Regions from separate parts of the Cupriavidus nantongensis genome, predicted to be linked through region 2. Evidence: predicted binding sites of a transcription regulator. Region 2 holds the regulator's gene; the other holds the start of a gene.
What was found. The regulator LexA, encoded in region 2, represses DNA repair genes until DNA is damaged. The targets are predictions, from matches to a motif close to ACTGTATNNNNATACAGT.

Region 1 (3,401 bases), on a different contig from region 2:
AAGCCGCCCATCAGCGCCTCGCGCACGCGCGCCGGATCGGCGCCGGCGCGGGCTGCCAGCACCAGCGCCTCGCTGACCGCCTCGATGGTCAGCGCCACGATCACCTGGTTGGCCACCTTGGCCACCTGTCCGTCGCCGGCCGCGCCCACGCGCGTGATGTTCTTGCCCATCAGCTGCAGGATGGGCAGCACGCGGTCGAACACCTCCTGCTTGCCGCCCGCCATGATCGACAAGGTGCCGGCCTTCGCGCCGACTTCACCGCCCGATACCGGCGCGTCGATATAGTCCGCGCCAAGGGCTTCGATGCAACGCGCGAACTCGCGCGTGGCGATCGGCGAGATCGAGCTCATGTCGATCACCGTGACGCCGCCCGCGGTATCGGCCAGGCCGTCGGCCACGCCGCGCTCGCCGAACAGCACCTTTTCCACATCGGGCGTGTCGGGCAGCATCAGGATGATGGTCTCCGACTGCCTGGCCACGTCCTCGGCGCTGGCACAGGGCCTGACGCCGGCATCCTGCAGGTCTTGCGGCACGCCGCTGCGGCTATGGGCGAATACGGCATGCCCGCCATCGACCAGGTGCCGCACCATGGGCTTGCCCATCACGCCAAGCCCGATAAAGCCGATCTTGCTCATGTCAGTGTCCGGTAGTGAATCAGGCATCGACCCGGGCGTGCATGGCGCACCGCGCCGGGCGCATATCTGATGATAGTCAGCCGCGCGCCAGCGCAGACAGCGGACCTGGCGCGGGATGCGCGCTGGCCCGCGCCGCCGCCACGCGCGCGGCGGCGTCGTCCAGCTGCGCCAGCGTGCCGGCATCGATGGGGATCTGCTCCGCGCGGGCGGCGCGGCATGCGCGCTCCGGTTCGCCGGGCAGCTGGATGCCGGCCTGCCCGGGCTGCAGCCGTGCGCTTTTCATCCAGTCGGCAAAGGCCGCGACTTCATGGCCGAACGAGGTGCTGGTGCCGAGCCGCGCGGGATCGAACACGATCGCCAGCATGTTGTTCCAGACCGCGTGCTCGTGCCGCAGCGTTTCCGGGCGGATGGTATGGCCGCCGGTCACTGCGGCGCCGAGCAGTTCGCACATCACCGCCAGCACGTGGCCCTTGTGCTCGCCGAAGGGCCGCAGGGCGCCCTGCGGCATGCCGGCGGACGGGTACATCACGGCGGCATCGGTAGTGGGCTGGCCCTGCGCATCGAGCAGGCAGCCGGCCCCGACCGGCACGCCCTTGTTATGGGCCACGCGTACCTTGCCCAGCGCGATGGCGCTGGTGGCGAAGTCCAGCACCAGCGGCGGCTCGCCCGCCATCGGCACGCCGATGGTGAACGGGTTGGTGCCGTAGCGCGCGTCGTAGCCGCCGTGGGGTGCGACGATCGGCTTGGACAGCACGTTGACGAAGTGGATCGAGATCATGCCGGCGGCCGTGGCCTGCTCGGCCCAGTGGCCGACGCGCCCGAGGTGGTGCGACTGGCGCAGCCCCAGCACGCAGACGCCGTGCTCGCCCGCGCGGGCGATGGCCATCTCCATGGCCTGCGCCGTCACTGCCTGTCCCATGCCGCGGTTGCCGTCCAGGCTGAGCAGGCTGCCGCCGTCCTGCAGCACGCTGACCTGCCGGTTCAGCTGCAGTTCGTCCGCCTGCCACGCCAGCACGTAGCGCGGGATCATGCCGACGCCGTGGGAGTCATGTCCGCTCAGGTTGGCGCCGACCAGGTGGTCGGCCGTCTGTTGCGCTTCCTTGGGGCTGCTGCCGGCGGCAAGCCAGAGATCGGTAACCCACTGGTGCAGCGCGCGGGTGGGAATGCGGAGTTCGCTCATGTCGGCCTTGGAGGGAGGAATATGTTGCGAAACAAAAAGCCCCGCTGCCGTGTGACGGCAACGGGGCTTTCATGATACGTCCGACGCGTGCGCGAGGGTCCGCGCCTGGCCGGTGATCGGCAAATGCCTACTGGTGGGGGGACGCTTGCGCCGGGCCTTTCGCCAGGATTTCCCTGATGCGAGCCAGGTAGCTGTCGCCTACCGCGCGGTGGATGCGCGATGTCTCGGCGGCGAACTGGCGCCGGCTGGGCGGGCGGATGCCCAGGCTGCGGCAGATCGTGGACAGGTAGGGCTTGCTTGAACCTGCCAGGCGCTGCACCGCGCTTTGCAGCGCGGCATCGCCGATGCGGCGGCGCAGCCAGGCCAGCACCTGGCGGTCATAGTCGTTTTGCACGCGGATCAGGTGTTCCATGCCGGGACTCCACTGTTTATCCATACAGGTACTGTAAATATATACAGTATCCGCGAGGAGGCAAGAAAAATCCGGGCCTGGCTGGGAAAAAGGCTGCCGCTGCGTCTACGCGTCGGTCGTTTTAAGAAGATTCTTGGCCTCAGTACCGTCACCCGACACCAGCGGCAGTACCGCGTCGCGCTTTTCCAGCAAGTGGCGCTTCAGCACCGCCGCCAGCCGCTTGCCGTCGCGGGCCTCCAGCGCCCGGATCATCTCTTCATGGTCCTCGACCGCGTCGTCCCACTTGCCGCTTTGCTGGTTGGAGCGGAAGCGCAGCGCCTGCAGGCGGCGGTTGATCGATTGATAGGTCTGCCGCAGCGCCCCGTTGCGCGCGGCCTCGTTGATGCGGTCGTGAATCTCCTGGTTGCGGCTGTAGTAGCCCGGCAGGTCGTTCTGCGCGCGGCAGGCCAGCATCCCGTAGTGCAGCGCCTTGATCTGCGCGAGTTCGGCCGCGGTGATGCGCTCGCAGGCCAGTTCGCCGGAAAACGCCTCGAGCCCGCTCATCAGCTCGAAGCTCTCCCTGACTTCGGCCTCGCTCATGCGCGAGATGCTGGCGCCGCGGTTGGGCGCCAGGTCGATCAGGCCTTCGGCCGCCAGCACCTTGAGCGCTTCGCGCAGCGGCGTGCGCGAGATGCCCAGGGTGTCGCATAGCTCGCGCTCATTGAGCTTGGTGCCCGGCGCGAACACGCCTTCGACGATGCACTGGCGCAGGTGCCCGACTACGGTGTCATGCAGGCGCGGGCGTTCCAGGCGCGGCAGCGACGGCGGCGGAATGGGTCCGGCAACGCCTGTGGCCCGGTCATCGTTATATGAGTTTTGCATTCAATATCCTCTGTCCGCTTCGCGCGGATTCTACTGTATCTTGCCTTTTTCGTTCAAAACACGGGTTAACCACGACAACATGCCGTCAATTTTCGCCTTGGATCATCCGGATCGCCCTGCTATAGTAGATTGCATTCAAAATTCATAAAACAACGAGGAGACACGATTTCATGGTTCAGCTCGATTTCCATCCCTCTGGCCGCCACTTCCTGCAGATCCCGGGCCCGAGCCCGGTGCCGGACCGTATCCTGCGCGCGATGAGCTATCCGACCATCGACCACCGTGGCCCGGAGTTCGGCGCGCTCGGCCGCAA
Region 2 (3,401 bases):
CTCCTGCTGTTTCTCCATGCTTCGCACGCCCGCCGCTGTCTCGTTGTTACTGTGCTTGATGGCGCCATCGCTGGCGCAGGCCGATGATCGCGATTATCCCGGCGGCTATCGCCATGGCGGCGGCGAATACAAGGAGAAGTTCCGTAGCGGCGGCTGCGAGGTGGAGCGTGAGCAGAAGCGCGATGGCGAATACAAGGAAGAGCGCAAGTGCAAGCGTGGGCCGCGCGGTTACGAGCAAAAGCAGAAATACCGAGACGGCCCTTGCCTGATCGAGCGCGAATGGAAGCGCGACGGGGAATTCGAAGAGAAGATCGAGTGCAAGCGCTGGTAACTGGTACGCGCCTTGCCATGCCAGACGCCGTTGCCGGCCAATGGCAAAGACCGAGATGACGCCTGGCTCGCGCGCAGGTTAAAATCCGCACCCGGCGCCGACAATACCTGCAAGTCCAAGGGCGCCGTTTTTCATTCCCCGGGGGCGGTATGTTGGTTCGAACGGCACTGATTGGCGCAGCGATGGCAACCATGGTGGCAGGGTGTGCCACGGGTACTTCCGAGAAGGACGTCCGCGCTCGCCCGCCGATGCGGCTATTTACGCCGGTGAAAATGGCCGAGGTCGCAAAATGCCTGCGCAACAATCTCGGCGATGAGGCGACGCTGGTCCAGCTGCCGGCGAAGAACCAGACCGAAATCCGTATCGGCCAGAGTACCGCAGGCGGTGAATATCAATACGCCTACCTGATCTCCCTGACGGCACAGGCCGACGGCACGGCGCTGGAATTGCGCAAGACCGATACCTGGTTTCCCCAGCTGACGCCGACGGAACTCGAGGCCGAAGCCAAGGCGTGCGCGCGTAGCTGAGCGGGACCGAGGCCTGGCGACGCGGCGAGCGCCCGCGAATCTCAGTCAGGCAGCGAGCTTTTCGGTGGTTTCAAGTTCCAGCATGCGGCAGATGGCCGCCATGCTGCCGACCATGGTGCGGCGTTGCGTACCCTGGTAGACGCGTACGCCCTTGCTCTGACGAAACGGCACGGGCTTGACCGGACGGCGGGCGGCGACGTGGTGGATTTGCGGCATGGTGGCACCTCTTTTTAGGCAAAGCGGGGTCAACACCCGGCAAGGCGGGCGGCGTCTGCAAAGCAAGGGAAGCGGGTGGGCCCGCGCAGGCGAAGGGCCTGCGATGGTGCCCGGCTAGAAGCCGGAAGAGCGGATCAGCCCGACGGCGATGCCTTCCAGCGAGAACTCTTCACCGGGCTCGACGATGATGTTGGTGAAGTCCGGGTTCTCGGCAATCAGTTCGATATGGCCACCGCGCCGCTGCAGGCGCTTGACGGTAACGTCGTCGCCCAGTCGCGCCACCACGATCTTGCCGTTGGCGGCCTCGCTGGCGCGGCGCACGGCGAGCAGGTCGCCGTCGAGGATGCCGGCGTCGCGCATGCTCAGGCCGCGCACGCGCAGCAGATAATCCGGACGCTCATCGAAGACCGAGGCATCGACCTGGTACTGGCGGTCGATATGCTCGGCGGCCAGGATGGGACTGCCCGCTGCAACGCGGCCCACCAAAGGAAGCGTCAGCTGCAATACGCCGGCCATCGGCAACGAGAACTGGTCCGGCAGCTCCGAATCGCTGCGCGAGACCTTCAGCCGGATGCCACGCGACGCGCCCGGCGTCAGTTCGATCACGCCTTTGCGGGCCAGCGCGCGCAGGTGTTCTTCGGCGGCGTTGGGCGAGGAGAAACCGAACTCCGCTGCGATCTCGGCGCGGGTAGGGGGGAAGCCGGTACGGCGGATCGTGTTGCGGATCAGATCGAAAATCTGCTGCTGCCGGGGTGTCAGGGTCGCCATGGGATCGCCGTTCCGTGCAGGGCCGCTGGGATGGATGACGGAGGCTCTGGTCCGTTATCCAGCATCCGGCGGGCCGGGCACTGTATGTTTAAACAGTATGCTGTGATTTTATACAGTATCGGCGTCAGTGCAAGCAGAATTTTGAGGCTTGTCGCATGGACGCCGGCCAGGGCGCCTGATCCCGGCGCGTGCCCCCGCTACAATCGCCTTTCCCTTATCCAGAACAAAATCCTTGCGCGCTCCCATGACCCAATTGCCTCGCATCGTCGTATTGGCCACCGGCGGCACCATCGCCGGTGCGGCCGGCAGCGCCGCCAGCAGTGCCCGCTACCAGGCGGCGACCGTGCCGGTGGCCTCATTGCTGGCGGCGGTGCCGTCGTTGCAGTCGCTGGCCCGCATCGAGGCCGAGCAGGTGGCGCAGGTCGACAGCAAGGACATGACCTTCGCGCTGTGGCAGGCACTGGCGGCGCGGGTCGGGCACTGGTCGGCGCAGCCCGGCGTGGCTGGCATCGTGATCACGCACGGCACCGACACGCTGGAAGAAACCGCGATGGCGCTGCACCTGACGCAAGCGTGCCCGGTGCCGGTGGTGATGACCGCGGCGATGCGTCCGTCGACGTCGCTGTCGGCGGACGGGCCGCTGAACCTGCTCGATGCGGTGCGGGTCGCCGCCCATCCGGATGCGCGCGGCAAGGGTGTGCTGGTGGTACTGAACCAGCAGATCCACGCGGCGCGGGACGTGGCCAAGGCGCATACGTCGGCGGTCGATGCCTTTGTCTCGCCGTGCGGGCCGCTGGGGTTCGTGCAGGACGACTACGTGCGCTTCGCCCGTGCGCCCCGGGCGGCAACGCCGATCGGGCCGATGCCGGCGGCGTGGCCGCTGGTGGAGATCGTAGCCAGCTACGCCCAGCCGGGCAGGGTGGCGGTGGATGCGCTGGTGCAGGCAGGAGTCGCCGGGCTGGTCGTCGCCGCGGCCGGCAATGGCTCGGTCCACGAGGTGCTGGCGGCGGCCCTTGCCGACGCCGCGGCCGCCGGAGTGGCGGTCGTGCGCAGTTCGCGTACCGGTGCCGGGCATGTGGCGATCCCGCCGCAGCCCAGTCCTGCCGATGGTGTGTTCGTGTCTGCCGCGGACCTCAACCCTTACAAGGCGCGCGTCTTGCTGGCGCTCGCCCTGGCGGCGGATGCGGGGCTGGCGCGCGCTCCGGCGCGGTTGCAGGCAGTCTTCGCCAGCGCCTGATTTGTCCGTGAAATCAGCGGCTTGCGTTGTTGCGGCGCGGCGGGCTATAATTTAAGGCTATTCAACCTTGCCACACCGGACTCGTGACGCCCGGGTGGCTAATCCCAAAAGGAGCGTCAATGCGTCATTACGAAATCGTCTTCATCGTCCACCCGGACCAGAGCGAACAAGTGCCGGCCATGATCGAGCGCTACAAGCAGCTCGTGACCTCGCAGAACGGCAACGTTCACCGCGTGGAAGACTGGGGCCGTCGCCAGATGGCTTACATGATCCAGAAGCTGGCCAAGGCCCACTACGTTTGCCTCAACATCGAATGCGGCAA

Region 1: the regulator LexA is predicted to act here: its motif matches at 2,258-2,275, upstream of A2G96_RS27950 (CppA family protein).

Annotation. Positions count from the first base shown of each region.
Region 1 is NZ_CP014845.1:1,548,596-1,551,996, reverse strand. It holds gene A2G96_RS27960 (2-hydroxy-3-oxopropionate reductase) at 1-635, opposite strand, end outside; gene A2G96_RS27955 (malate/lactate/ureidoglycolate dehydrogenase) at 712-1,815, opposite strand; gene A2G96_RS27950 (CppA family protein) at 1,943-2,227, opposite strand; gene A2G96_RS27945 (GntR family transcriptional regulator) at 2,333-3,088, opposite strand; gene A2G96_RS27940 (pyridoxal-phosphate-dependent aminotransferase family protein) at 3,259-3,401, shown strand, end outside.
Region 2 is NZ_CP014844.1:3,217,693-3,221,093, reverse strand. It holds gene A2G96_RS14870 (hypothetical protein) at 17-331, shown strand; gene A2G96_RS14865 (hypothetical protein) at 514-858, shown strand; gene A2G96_RS33870 (hypothetical protein) at 904-1,074, opposite strand; gene lexA (transcriptional repressor LexA) at 1,189-1,842, opposite strand; gene A2G96_RS14855 (asparaginase) at 2,087-3,079, shown strand; gene rpsF (30S ribosomal protein S6) at 3,199-3,401, shown strand, end outside.